Regions from separate parts of the Streptomyces sp. NPDC054841 genome, predicted to be linked through region 1. Evidence: riboswitches for the same ligand, from Rfam matches in the RefSeq annotation. Region 1 holds a riboswitch; each other region holds the start of a gene.
What was found. A riboswitch is a leader RNA that binds a small molecule or an ion and turns the genes downstream of it on or off. The one in region 1 is predicted to bind cyclic di-AMP.

Region 1 (4,588 bases):
CGTGGCGAAGCCCGAAGGGCCGGAGCGCGACCGGGACGACGAGAGCGAAGACGTGATCCCGGACGTCGGACCCGCCGGCGCCGCCATGGGCCCGGTGCGCTTCCACTGCAGATGCGCGTCCGGGATCTCCTCCAGGAAGCGCGACGGCGGGTTGTACGCGGGCTGGCCCCAGGCGCTCCGCATCGACGACCGCGTCAGATAGAGCCGCTCGCGGGCACGGGTGATCCCCACGTACGCCAGACGCCGCTCCTCCTCCAGCTCCTTGGTCTGACCCAGCGCCCGCATGTGCGGGAAGACGCCGTCCTCCATGCCGGTGAGGAACACGACCGGGAACTCCAGGCCCTTCGCCGTGTGCAGCGTCATGAGCGTGATGACGCCCGCACCCTCCTCGTCCTCGTCAGGGATCTGGTCGGAGTCGGCGACGAGCGCGACCTGCTCCAGGAACTCGGCGAGCGTGCCCGCACCCGCCCCTTCCCGCCCGCCAGGCTCCCCGCGCTCCTGCTCGAACTCCAGGGCCACCGAGGCGAGTTCCTGCAGGTTCTCGATGCGTGTCTCGTCCTGCGGATCGGTCGACGCCTGGAGCTCGGCCAGATAACCGGTCCGCTCCAGCACGGCCTCCAGGACCGTCGCCGGGCCCGCGCCCGATTCGACGATCGTCCCGAGCTCCTCCATCAGCGTGTTGAAGCGCTTGACGGCATTGGCGGAGCGGGCCGCCATGCCGTACGCCTCGTCGACGCGGCGCAGCGCCTGCGGGAAGGTGATCTTCTCCCTGAGCGCCAGGGCGTCGATCATCGCCTCCGCCCGGTCGCCGATGCCGCGCTTGGGCACATTCAGGATCCGGCGCAGCGGGACGTTGTCCTCCGGGTTGGCCAGGACCCGCAGATACGCCAGCACGTCCCGGACCTCCTTGCGCTCGTAGAAGCGCACGCCGCCGACGACCTTGTAGGGCAGGCCGACGCGGATGAAGATCTCTTCGAAGACACGGGACTGCGCGTTCGTCCGGTAGAAGACCGCCACATCGCCGGCCTTGGCAGTGCCCGCGTCCGTCAGCCGGTCGATCTCGTCGGCGACGAACTGGGCCTCGTCGTGCTCGGTGTCGGCGACATAGCCGGTGATCTGCGCGCCCGCGCCCGCGTTCGTCCACAGGTTCTTGGGGCGGCGGCTCTCGTTGCGCTCGATGACGGCGTTGGCCGCGGAGAGAATCGTCTGGGTCGAGCGGTAGTTCTGCTCGAGCAGGATCGTCGTCGCGTCCGGGTAGTCCTCCTCGAACTGGAGGATGTTACGGATCGTGGCACCGCGGAAGGCGTAGATCGACTGGTCGGCGTCGCCCACGACGCACAGCTCGGCCGGCTCCAGGTCCTCGTACCCCGTCCCGACCAACTCGCGGACCAGCGTGTACTGGGCGTGGTTGGTGTCCTGGTACTCGTCGACGAGGACATGGCGGAACCGGCGCCGGTAGTGCTCGGCGACGTCCGGGAACGCCTGGAGCAGATGGACGGTGGTCATGATGATGTCGTCGAAGTCCAGCGCGTTGGCCTCGCGCAGCCGCGCCTGGTACATCCGGTAGGCCTCGGCCAGCGTCTTCTCGAAACCGTCGGCGGCCTGGTCGGCGAAGGTCTCCTCGTCGATCAGCTCGTTCTTCAGGTTCGAGATCTTGGCGCTGAAGGACTTCGGCGGGTAGCGCTTCGGGTCGAGGTCCAGATCGCGGCAGACCAGGGCCATCAGCCGCTTGGAGTCGGCGGCGTCGTAGATCGAGAACGACGACGTGAAGCCGAGCTTCTTGCTCTCGCGGCGCAGGATGCGGACGCAGGCGCTGTGGAAGGTGGAGACCCACATGGCGTTGGCGCGCGGGCCGACGAGGTGCTCCACGCGCTCCTTCATCTCGCCCGCGGCCTTGTTCGTGAACGTGATCGCCAGTATCTGGCCGGGGTGCACATGGCGGGTCGCCAGCAGATGGGCGATCCGGTGGGTCAGCACCCGGGTCTTGCCCGAGCCGGCGCCGGCGACGATGAGCAGCGGCGAGCCCTGGTGCGCGACGGCGGCACGCTGCTGCTCGTTCAGCCCCTCGAGCAGCGCGGCCGGGTCCACGGCAGGGCGCGGCGCCCCGTCCCGGTAGTACGCGTCGCGGGCCGGAGGCGCGTCGAAAGCGCCCTCGAAGAGGTCGTGCGGGACCTCCTCGTGGGGCGGGTGCTCGTCGTGCTCGTCGGGCTCGGGCGGCGGGTGCTCCTCCGGGGCCGAGGTGCGCTGGAGGTCCGCCAGGAAGCTGTCATCAAAGAGGCTGCTCATCGCTCTATGAGTCTAGGCCGCCCCACTGACAGCCCGCCGCCGCCTTCACCACACTCACCGAGCCGGAGCGCAACGCCGGAACCGATCACATACCGTCACGTCTCGGCCACGACACGCCAAGGTCACGGAAATGTATCGGGCATATCGAACATCGTCCTTCACAACAGCAACACAGTTTGGCTAGCGTGCTCGCCCAGGCGGCCCGTACTGCCAACGGCGACCTACGCCAATCGGGCAGCCTGCGCCGAATCCGGCCTTCCGCAGGGGAGTTCGGAGCCGGGGACCCACCAGATATGTACAACTGGGGTGAATCGGGCCGCACTCCACTCGGCCCGTAGGACAGCCTTCCGTTCCGTCCGAACCCGACAGCTAACCCGGTAGGCGGTCCACGGAAGGAGATGCCGGCCTTGGCGTCGCATCGCAAGCCGCGCAGCCGTACTCGTACGAATTCATCCGCCGTCGGGTTCACGACGGCCGCCCTGGCGGGCGTGACGCTGCTCTCGACCCAGAACGCGACAGCCGACCCGAAACCGAGCATCGAAGAGGTCCAGAAGAAGGTCGACGACCTGTACCGGCAGGCGGGCTCCGCGACCCAGGACTACAACCGGGCGCAGGAGGCCACCGCGAAGCAGCGCCGCGCGGTGGACACGATCCTCGACGACGTCGCCAAGCGCACGGACTCCCTCAACGAGTCCCGCCGGGCCCTCGGTTCGTACGCGGCCGCCCAGTACCGCACGGGTGCGGTGGCCCCGACCGCCGCGCTGCTCTTCGCCGACAGCCCGCAGGCGTACTTCGACCAGACACAGTTGATGGACCGGCTGACCGACCAGCAGCGCAGCGCCATCGCCGACTTCGAGACCGAGCAGGCCGCGGCGGCGAAGCAGCGCGCGCGGGCCACCAAGAGCCTGGAGTCGCTGACCGCTTCGCAGCAGACGCTGCGTGAGAGCAAGCAGACCGTCCAGAAGAAGCTCGCCGAGGCGCGGGCGCTGCTGTCCCAGCTGACCGCCGAGGAGAAGGCGCGGCTCGAGGCGCTGGAGCGGAAGCGGGAGGAAGAGGCCCGCCGCAAGGCCGAGGCACAGGCCAAGGCGGAAGCCGAGGCGGAAGCCGAGGCGGAGGCGGAGCGGCTGCGCCAGGAGCGCGCACAGCAGGAGCAGGAGCAGAACCAGGGCACAGGTACGGGCACCGGCACCGGCACCGGCACCGGCACGGGCACCGACTCGTACGCGGCCAAGGCCGAGAAGGTCCTCTCCTTCGCCCGCGCCCAGATCGGCAAGCCGTACGTCTGGGGCGCGACCGGCCCCAGCTCGTACGACTGCTCCGGGCTCACCCAGGCCGCCTGGAAGGCGGCCGGCGTCGATCTGCCCCGGACCACCTGGGACCAGGTGGAGGTCGGACAGCGGGTGGCGACGAAGGATCTCCTCCCGGGTGATCTGGTCTTCTTCTACGACGACATCAGCCACGTCGGCATCTACATCGGCGACGGCATGATGATCCACGCCCCGAAGCCGGGTGCGAACGTCCGCGAGGAGTCGATCTACTACATGCCGATCTACGGGAGCGTCCGCCCCGCCTAGAGGCCACGCCGAGCGGGCTTGCGTGAGCCGGGCTTGCGTGAGCCGGGCTTGCGTGAGCCGGGCTTGCGTGAGCCGGGCTTGCGGATGCCGGGCTTGCGGATGCCGCGCCGGTGGAATCCGTCGCACGGCGCCCGACTCACGCCGCAACCGGCCTTTGACCAAGGGGAGTTGCGGCATGAGCGGCTCGGGCTCGGCCGACCGGCGCGGACCCCAAAATCCCCCGGGTCGCCAGGAACCTCCTGGACCCGGGCCGCATCACGTCCAGAGTGTCGCGATGAAGATGTTCGCCAGCGTCAGCGCGCCCACCGTCGCGAACGCCCCCTTGTCCACCTTCTCCTCGTCCCGCTTGACGTAGACCAGCGCGAGGATCACCACGAGCACCGCGAGCTTGATGCCGATCTTGAGGTTGTTCACCGGCTGGTCGTCCGCCTGATTCAGCCCCACCAGCACCACGCCCGTGACCAGCATGGTCAGCGCACCGTGCAGCATCGCGGGCGTGAAGCGCGCCGTCCCCTCGCCCATGGCCTTCATCTGGGTCAGGAAGCCGCCGAGCAGCGACGCGATACCGATGATGTGCAGGGCGACGAAGACATTGATGAGTACGTCCATGGCACCGGAGCCTAGCCGTACGATCCGAAAGTGACCCCGGCCGGTCCATCTCCCACCAATACCGGTCAGGACGCCGCCGTGTCGTAACCCCGAGGTTTAGCGTCCTCCCCCAGGTGGCC
Region 2 (4,588 bases), on a different contig from region 1:
CGCGAACCCGCCCTCGCGGACCGTGCGCGTGCCGTCGCCACGACGCTGCACGACCGGCTGACGGGCGCCGGACTGACGGCCGCGCGTCCGGACGCGGCCGTGGTCTCCGTACAGGCGCCGTCGCCGGAGTCGGCCGTGCGCTGGGCGGCGGACTGCAGGGCCCGGGGACTGGCAGTCGGCTGCTTCCGGCCGCCGTCCGTGCCGGACGGCATCTCCCGGATCAGGCTCACCGCGCGGGCCGATCTCACGCCTCAGCAGGTCGAGACGGCGGTCGCCACCATCCTGGGGAGCGCGCCCGCCGTCTGAGCCGGTGGGTCCGTCAGCCGGCCGAGTCCTCTCCCAGCCCGCGCAGGAAGCCGGTCCAGGCGGCGGGGGAGAACCGCAGCACCGGCAGATGGACGTTCTTCGAGTCCCGCACGGCCAGAGCGCCGTCGGCGCAGCGTGCGGTCTCGACGCAGTTGTTCATTCCGACACTGCGGCTGCTGCGCTGCCACGGAGTGCGCAGCGGGGTGTGTAAGAGTGCGTCGTGAGCAGACATTGGGGGGTGCCTTCCCTACGCGCCGTCACCGATCCCGGTGATGAGATCCAACGAGTCGTGGAGCGAGAGCGCATGCGCCTGCATGGTGCGGAACGCGGCGCCGTACGCATCAAGGTCTTCTTTCCGCTCCAGATAGAGACTACTCGTCAAGTGGTCAAGAACAACCACGTCCAGATCAGAAGTGTTCGGAAAAGAGAAGATAACGAAAGGTCCGGTGAGTCCCACATAGCCACCGGTCGAGAACGGCAGCACCTGCAGCCGGACATGGGGGAGCCGGGCCATGTCCAGCACCCTCCTCAACTGTCCGCGCATGACCCGCGGACCGCCCACCTGCCGCCGCAGCACCGCCTCGTCCAGCACCGCGCTGAACTCCAGCGGCCGCTCCGCACGGAGCACTTGCTGACGGGCGATCCGGACCTCCACCAGTGAGTCCACGGTGGCCGACGGCAGCCCTTCGAGCGCGGAACGGGTCACGGCCCGCGCGTAGTCGGGGGTCTGCAGCAGCCCTGGCACCACCGACGTCTCCAACGTCCGGGCCGTGCTCGCCTGGGACTCCAGACTGATGAAGTCCCGGTACTGCGGCGGGATCACCCCCCGATAGGCGTGCCACCAGCCCGTACCGCCGCCGTCCGCCGAACCGGCCAGCGTCCCCAGCAGTTCACGCAGCCGCTGGTCGACGACCCCGTACGCATCGAGCAGCCGGGCCACGTCCGCCGGCTTCGCCCCGCTCGTGCCCGTCTCGATCCGGCTCACCTTCGACTGGTGCCAGCCCACGAGCCGCGCCGCCTCCCGGCTGGTGAGGCCCGCGCCGAGCCGCAGCCCGCGCAACTCCTCCCCGAGCTTGCGCCGGCGCACCACGGGACCGTGCCGCATCCCCGTCTCCTCCTTCGGCCGCCGAATACCCCGGCGAATCGCAGCGCCGAGTATGAGCCCAAATACGGTCTCGCGTCGCAGAGTTCACCGCTTTGAGCGACAGATATATGCATATCCTGGTGGAACGGCACCACCGGCGACAGCAGGAGTGGCAGTCTGGCGCGAAGCACAATCCGAGGCTGTTCCGGCACATCATCCGCTACGTGCCGCAATCCGGCCCCGGTGGGAAAGGGACAGCCCGCCATGGCAGATCACCAGGAAGCATCCGTCACTCTGCCGAGCAATCCCGCCTCGGTCCCCGCCGCGCGGAGATACGTCTCCGACATCCTCACCGAGTGGGGACTGCCGGGGGAGGCCGAAGCGGCCGACACCGTACGGCTCATCGTCTCCGAACTCGCCACCAACGCCGTGCAGCACACCTTCGGACAGTCGCCGACCTTCACGGTCGACGTCCGGCTGGAGCGCGACGAGCAGCTGCGCATCGGCGTCACCGACAGTCACCCCCGATGGCCGCAGCGGCTGCCCGCAGCCGTCCAGCAGGACAACGGCCGGGGCATGGTGATCATCCGCTGGCTCACCGCGGAGTGCGGCGGGCGGCTGTCCGTCAGCCCCACCCCGGAGGGCGGCAAGACCATCTGGATCGTCCTGCCCTGGGCTGCCGCCGCCCCCGTGCAGAACCCCGGCTGACCGGGTGGCGGCCGGCCGGGCGGTCGGCGCGGCGGTGACCCGGCCGGTGGCCACGGTCCGGCCGCGTACCGCCCGGACCGTGGAGAAGGCCGCCGGCGCGGGCCCTCACCGCCCTGCGCCGGGCGCTGACGACGGGTCTTCCTGCGAGTCCTCCTGCGAGGTGATGTGCAGGCCCACGAGCCAGGGCAGCAGGCCCCACAGCCCCGCGCAGACGAGCAGCGTCGCGGCCGCGGCGATCACTCCCTCGGGCGTGCCGTGCACGACATCGACGACCAGCAGTACCGCCGAGGTCAGCGCCAGGGCGAGCACCGCCATGCCGATGCCGGCCAGCCGGGAGGAGATGTCGACGATCTCCCGTTTGGCACCTCTGCGGAACAGACCGCGGTGCAATGCGGCGGGCGCGGTGAACAGCGCCGCCGCGACAACGGCCAGCATCAGCGTCGTCACGTACGTGCCGCGCTGGAACGAGTTGAGCGAAGGGAAGCGGGCCGTGAAGGCCAGCGTCAGCAGAAAGGCGAACAGGATCTGAACGCCGGTCTGGATGACCCGGAGCTCCTGGAGCAGCTCGACGAAGTTACGGTCGGCCTGCTCCGTCTCGGTCTCGTCCCGCGAGGCGCGGAGGCTTTCGTCATCAGGCATGCATGACGAGTAGCCCGCGCCCCGCGGAACATGCCACCGCTGAGCCGATCGGCGCATTCAGCCGATCGCGTGACGCGGTCCCACAGGGTCAGCGCACGCGCCCGTACCGCACGTTCTTGGACCAGATCTTGCTCAGTTTCACGACGGATCCGGTCTTCGGCGAGTGCCAGATCCTGCCGCCGCCCGCGTAGATACCGACGTGGTACACATACCCGCCGGCATGGAAGAAGACCAGGTCACCGCGTTGCCGCTTGTGGGCGGAGATGTGCCGGGTGCGGTTGTACTGTTGCTGCGCCGTGCGCGGCAGGCGTTTACCGGCCTTCTCGTACGAGTAGAGAATGAGCCCTGAACAGTCGAACCGGTACGGACCGGTGGCCCCGTACCTGTACGGCGCTCCCTTCTTCGACGCGGCCACCTTCAGGGCCTTCGTCGCGTGTGCCGAGGCCGCCTGGGCCTCGGAGACGCCGCCCGGCATGATCAGCGAGCCGCCGACGGCGGCGAGTGTGAGAGCCGAGACGGCACCCGTCCGTGACAACAGGGACGGGACATGTGTCTGCGCAGTCATGCGCAACCCTTCGTCAGCCGCCTGTGAAGGATGACCTGTCGGGTTCGGACCGGCGAAGAACGCCCGGCCGCGCTAGCGGCTTCACCCCGAGGACCGGCCATGCGGCCGGCCCGTACTGCTCGGGTCCTCCACTCCTGCCGAAGCCCTCATGTCGACCAGGCATCCGGTGCGGCGGCAGGACTCGGCGTCCGCCCGGACCGCCCCGCCGCGGTGGCGGGGGCTTGTCGTCCCAGGGATCTTGACGCACTTTCTGCCGGATTTCCGAGTTGAAACGACGATTTGTGAAGCTCCTCACCACTGATCCATTGGAGTGGACAGGGCCGTTTGGCCGAGTTCGCGTGGCCGCGTGACGAGCGCCGTACCAGCAACGGAACGCCGCATTCGATCAGATGGCTCAACGCTGTGCGCAACTCGCCCGATACTTATGCCGAAGCTGCGAGTGGTCCGGATGGGCGACACCCACTCGTACGCCTCCGGCATGGCGCGAGCGGCCTTCCGGGCTTCCGTGTGGCCCGCCGTCAACTCGTCGGCTCGGGCGGCACGGTGATTCGGGAGGCCCTCCGCTCCCCGTCCAACACCCGCAGGGCGCGCGTCAGTGTGGGCGAGTGCAGCTCGCTCTCGCCGCGCGCGTGCATCAGCGCCAGTGAGTCCCTGAGCGCCGCGGCCCGTGCGGCCAGTGCCTGCGCGGCACGGAGCGCGCCATAGGTGTGCGTGCCGTGGGCCGGGTTGATCCGTCCCAGCTGGTCGACGACTTCGAGATAGCAGTCGATGAACTCGCTTTCGGCGCGCGTCAGTGCGGGCAGGGGCGGCAGCTCCGGAGGCAGCAAGGCCGGCTCACCTCGCGCCGGTGGAAATCGCGGACGTCTTGCGGTTCTTGATGATGTGGTCCACGAGGCCGTACTCCCTGGCCGCTGCCGCGTCGAGGACGGTGTCGCGTTCGAGGTCGGCGGCGATGCGCTCGGCGCTCCGACCGGTGTGCCGCACGAGCATGGCGGCGAGCTGCTCGCGCAGCCGGAGCAACTCCTGTGCCTGGATGTCCAGATCGGTCGGCTGGCCCTGGAGCGGCTCGGTCAGGGCGGGCTGCTGGACGATGACCCGGGCGCCGGGCAGGGCCATTCGTTTGCCGGGCGTGCCCGCCGCGAGCAACACGGCGGCGGTGGAGGCGGCCTGACCGAGGCAGGTCGTCGCCACGTCGCAGGTCACCACCTGCATCGTGTCGTAGATCGCGGACATGGCGCTGATCGAGCCCCCGGGGGAGTTGATGTAGAGCGAGATGTCCTGGTCGG
Region 3 (4,588 bases), on a different contig from region 1:
TGCTGATGCCCGACGACCTGCGCCTGGGACCCCGCTGGCTGCTCCCGTTCGTCGAAGGACTGCTCTTGGTGACGCTGATCGCGGGCGACCCAGGCCGGATCAGCCGCCGCTCGGCCGCCCTGCGCGCAGTATCGATCGCCCTGGTCGGCGCGCTGGCCGTCAGCGCCATCTGGTCGACCGTCCGGTTGGTCGACGACCTCATCCACGGCGGGACCGAGACGAATTCCGCCACCGGCCTGCTGCAGGCCGGCGGCGTCGTCTGGGCCTCCACCGTCCTCGCCTTCTCCCTGATGTACTTCGAACTCGACAGTGGCGGAGCTGCCGCCCGGGCCCACCACATGCCCACCACCCCCGAACTCGCCTTCCCCCAGCAGCTCAATTCCGACCTGAACGCCACGCACTGGCGCCCCCGATACGTCGACTACCTCTACCTCGGGCTCACCAATTCCACCGCCTTCAGCCCCACCGACGTCATGCCACTGGCTCCGTGGGCCAAGATCGCCATGGCCGTCCAGTCCCTCATCTCCCTGCTCATCCTCGGACTCGTGATCGCCCGAGCCGTGAACGTCCTCGCCTGAGAACCAGCCCCCGCAACCACCGGGGGCCTCTCGCGTCCAGGCCCCATTCGGCTGAGCAATGGCCGGCCGAGGTGCGGCGGGCTCCGGACAGGGTAATGCTAATTAGGTAAGGCTTACCTATCCCGCGTCGGGGTCAGTCCCTGTGCAGTTCCACCTGGATCGTCATGTCTGAATCGCAGATCGCTCTGCTGGGAGCCATTGCCGGGTTCACCATCTTCCTCGGCCTGCCCGTCGGCCGCCTGCGCAGGCCCGTCCCGCGCCTGAGCGCCGCCCTCAACGCCGTCGCCGTCGGCATCCTGCTGTTCCTGTTCTGGGACGTCCTCAGCGAGGGATGGGAGCCGACCGACGCCGCACTGAGTGATCGGCACTGGGGAGCAGCGGCCATCGGTGGCTCGGTGCTCATCGCCGGTCTCGCTGTCGGTCTGTGCGGCCTCGTGTACTACGACCTATGGATTTCTCGGCGCAAGGCATCCGCCGTGGCTTCGTCCGACGGACCTGGAGCGGCAGCCACCACCGAACTGACGGCCAAGGCCCACTCGCGAGCTGCCGGCCTCGCCTTCATGATCGCCATCGGTATCGGCCTGCACAATTTCGCGGAAGGCCTGGCCATCGGCAACTCCGCGGCGCAGGGCAAGATCTCGCTGGCAATCCTGCTGGTCATCGGTTTCGGCCTGCACAACGCAACCGAAGGCTTCGGAATCGTCGCCCCGCTGGCCGCCGAGGGGGAGCGGCCCTCTTGGGGGACCCTCGCGCTGCTCGGCCTGATCGGCGGCGGTCCCACCTTCGTGGGCACCCTGGTCGGCCGGCAGGTGGTCAACGAAACCCTCAGCGTTGCCTTCATGGGCCTGGCCGCCGGGTCCATCCTCTACGTGATCATCGAGCTGCTCGCCGTCGTTCGCCGGGCCGCCATGAAGGAACTCACCGCCTGGATGATTCTGCTGGGCCTGCTGCTGGGCTTCGCCACCGACGCCGTGGTCACCGTCGCCGGAGTGTGAACCCCGGGGCTCAGCCCTCCGGCTGCTCGATCAACTGGGCCAGATAGAGCGCTTCACCGAGCTTCTCGATCAGCTCGAGCTGGGTGTCGAGGTAGTCGATGTGGTGTTCCTCGTCGGCAAGAATCGACTCGAAGAGGTTCGCCGAGGTTATGTCGCCCTTGGCCCGCATGACGTCGATGCCGCGCCTCAGCCGGTCGATCGCCTCGACCTCGACCTCTCGGTCCGCCTGGAACATCTCCGTGACCGTCTGGCCCACCCGGACGTGGAAAAGTCGCTGGTAGTTCGGCAGGCCGTCCAGCACGAGGATCCGGTCGGTCAGGACCTCCGCGTGGTTCATCTCCTCGAACGACTCCCGCCGGGTGTGGGCGGCAAGCCTGGTCCAGCCGAAGTTCTCCTGCATCTTGTGGTGCAGGAAGTACTGATTGATCGCGGTCAGCTCGGCGGTCAGCTGCTCGTTGAGGAACTCCAGGACCTCGGGGTCACCCTGCATCGCTCGCGCCTCCCTGCTCCTGGCCGGGCGGGCACGACGACGCGCCGCACCGGCGGCTGCTGTCTACGGACATCGTTTCACCGGACCGGTCCCACTGCCAGGGAAGACGGGCTCACCTCGGGTGCCGGGGTGATCATGCGGGCCGAGTCACCTCAGGTGAGCGCTGTGTGAGTGGGGGTGGTCATCACCCGCGGGTCACCCGCGCGTCACACGCGGGCGGGCGGGTGCGGTTGCAGCCATGCAGCCATGCGTGCGTATCCGGGCCCGTCGTAGCAGCCTGGATTGCTGATACGCATACGAGGTGCACGCATCCCCCTTTACCGGGGGTACCGGGCCTACCTACCATGAACTCTCTTGTAAAAAAGGCAAGTTGACACGAGTTCACTTGTGCAGACCTTGTGCTCGAACGCAAGATCCCTCTAACGTGCTCGGCGTTCGGATAAGTCGAACACCGCGTGCCCGGACCGCCGAATCCTGCCCCCGGCGCACGCGGCAGCACATCACCACACCGCCTGGCAGGAGCGGGGGACCCACTTGCGCCGTACGGGACATCGCGTACCCGGGCGGCTTGGGGTGAAGCCGTGAGAACCACGGCCGGGCGACTCTCCAGCCCGAACCCGACAGCTCACCTCGTAGGCGTTCGGAGTACGGAGCCACCTTGATATCTGCAGTCGGACGAGATCGCGCCCCACGCCCCCGGATCACCACCCGGCAGCTCGTCAGCCGCGCCTCCGCCGTCGGGTCGACCCACGCGCTGCCGGTCATCGGAACCGGCACCGCCCATGCTGCGGTGCGACCTCAGCCGTAGACCCAGTCATCCGTACGAGTGCAGCGGCCGGTGGCCGGCAGTACCTCCCCCCGGCGGCGTGCTCGGCGAGAACGTACTCGCCGCCCACTCGGCGAGCCCGGATATCTGCGGCTGTCGTCGCGGCCGGAAAGGACGCTGTCGGTGGCTGCGCGCCGCCCCCCGATCGCTGTCGGTGACTGCGCGCCGCCCGCCTGATCGCTGTCGACGATCCGACCGCTGTCTTCCGACCGGGACGACGCATGACCACATGGCCGCATGCCACAAGCCATTCAGCACCCCTGCCCGATGAGCCGGCAGAGCCTGCCGCCCGTCCGGCACGCAAGAGGAGACGTGATGAAACCGTTCGCATTGAACTACGCCCGCCCGGCCTCGGCCCCGCCCGCCGTGATTCCCTACGCCTATGACCCCACGCGTCAGCTGAACGTCCTGCCCGATGGGCGCCCGGCCATCAGCGACCGCGACCTGCTGCTGGCGTACGGCACCACCACGTCCACCGCCGGTTCCCAAACGCACTTCGACGACTGACGGCCCCCATGACCGTGCTCGTACTGACCTGCGTCGAGGACGTGACCGCGGACATGGTGGTGTCCGCCCTGGACGATGCGGGCATCCCGGTCGTACGTCTGGACCCCGCCGACCTCCCGGGCCAGGCCGCCCTGTCCGCCGAGTACGTGCGGGGCGACTTCGACGGACATCTGTCGGCCGGGGGTCGTGTGGTGGGGATGAGCGGACTGCGCTCGATATGGGTACGCCGGCCCGGCCGTCCGGCAGCGCGCGCCGCCCATCAGTCCGCATGGCTCACCGCCGAGGCCGAACAGGCCCTGTACGGAACGCTGAACTGCACGGGCGTGCGCTGGATGAACCATCCGGTCGCCGCCGCGCAAGCCCGCTGGAAACCCTGGCAGCTGCGCGTCGCCCACCGCAGCGGCTTCGCGGTACCCCCCACGCTGATCACCAGCTTTCCGCAGGTTGCACGCGAGTTCGCCGCCCAGTACCCGGACCTCGTCGTGAAGCCGGTTTCGGGAACGCATCCCAGCGACCCGCCGCTGGCACTACCCACCACCCCCGTCGAGCCGGACGCCGACTTCACCGGAGTGACCGCCGGCCCCACGCTCCTGCAGCAGCGTGTGCCCAAGCGCGCGGACATCCGGCTGACCTGTGTGGGGGACGAACTGTTCGCCGCACGGAGGGCGTCCGACCCCGACGAGGTGGACTGGCGTTTCGTCGACGACGGCGGTGTCTGGGTCCCGGCCGAGGTGCCCACCCGCATCGCGGAGGCCATCTGCGCCTACATGTCGCTCGCCCAGCTCGCCTACGGCGCCTTCGACTTCGCTGAGGACGATGACGGCACCTGGTGGTTCCTGGAGTGCAATCAGGGCGGGCAGTTCGGCTTCGTACAACTGGAGACCGGTCAGCCCATCGCCGAGGCTGTCGCATCCTGGCTGGCTTCGAGCACCGCGGTGTGAGCTGGTCGTCGAAGAGGTCCTCAGCCGCACGCAGGCGTGGCCCGGGCCGCTCGGGGACGGCGAAGCCGCAGGCGGCCGGCAGCATCGAAGCCGACGGGGCTGTCCGGGGGTTCGCCGCGGACAGCCCCTGCCGGGTGCGAGAGGCGATCACTCAGTGGCAGTTGGTGGTGCCGCTGTCGCTGTAGGTCTTGCCCGCCTCGGGCACGAACTGCCAGTCGTAGCTGTTGGCGTGCAGGGTGAACTTGAGCACA

Region 2: linked by a shared signal. The riboswitch ahead of ACWGI8_RS24565 (C40 family peptidase) and the one ahead of ACWGI8_RS03820 (NlpC/P60 family protein) in region 1 are both predicted to bind cyclic di-AMP.
Region 3: linked by a shared signal. The riboswitch ahead of tgmA (putative ATP-grasp-modified RiPP) and the one ahead of ACWGI8_RS03820 (NlpC/P60 family protein) in region 1 are both predicted to bind cyclic di-AMP.

Annotation. Positions count from the first base shown of each region.
Region 1 covers NZ_JBSGZO010000014.1:23,950-28,537, reverse strand. Annotated here, with positions in the region: gene pcrA (DNA helicase PcrA) at 1-2,286, opposite strand, end outside; cyclic di-AMP (ydaO/yuaA leader) riboswitch at 2,519-2,686, shown strand; gene ACWGI8_RS03820 (NlpC/P60 family protein) at 2,685-3,860, shown strand; gene ACWGI8_RS03815 (hypothetical protein) at 4,116-4,469, opposite strand.
Region 2 covers NZ_JBSGZO010000200.1:594-5,181, reverse strand. Annotated here, with positions in the region: gene ACWGI8_RS24590 (8-amino-7-oxononanoate synthase) at 1-306, shown strand, start outside; gene ACWGI8_RS24585 (DUF397 domain-containing protein) at 320-538, opposite strand; gene ACWGI8_RS24580 (helix-turn-helix domain-containing protein) at 554-1,411, opposite strand; gene ACWGI8_RS24575 (ATP-binding protein) at 1,655-2,098, shown strand; gene ACWGI8_RS24570 (DUF6328 family protein) at 2,204-2,737, opposite strand; gene ACWGI8_RS24565 (C40 family peptidase) at 2,826-3,302, opposite strand; cyclic di-AMP (ydaO/yuaA leader) riboswitch at 3,306-3,457, opposite strand; gene ACWGI8_RS24560 (hypothetical protein) at 3,821-4,129, opposite strand; gene ACWGI8_RS24555 (ATP-dependent Clp protease proteolytic subunit) at 4,137-4,588, opposite strand, start outside.
Region 3 covers NZ_JBSGZO010000216.1:5,561-10,148, forward strand. Annotated here, with positions in the region: gene ACWGI8_RS25705 (hypothetical protein) at 1-578, shown strand, start outside; gene ACWGI8_RS25710 (ZIP family metal transporter) at 743-1,573, shown strand; gene bfr (bacterioferritin) at 1,584-2,063, opposite strand; cyclic di-AMP (ydaO/yuaA leader) riboswitch at 2,563-2,718, shown strand; gene tgmA (putative ATP-grasp-modified RiPP) at 3,205-3,396, shown strand; gene tgmB (ATP-grasp ribosomal peptide maturase) at 3,405-4,337, shown strand; gene ACWGI8_RS25730 (CBM96 family carbohydrate-binding protein) at 4,489-4,588, opposite strand, start outside.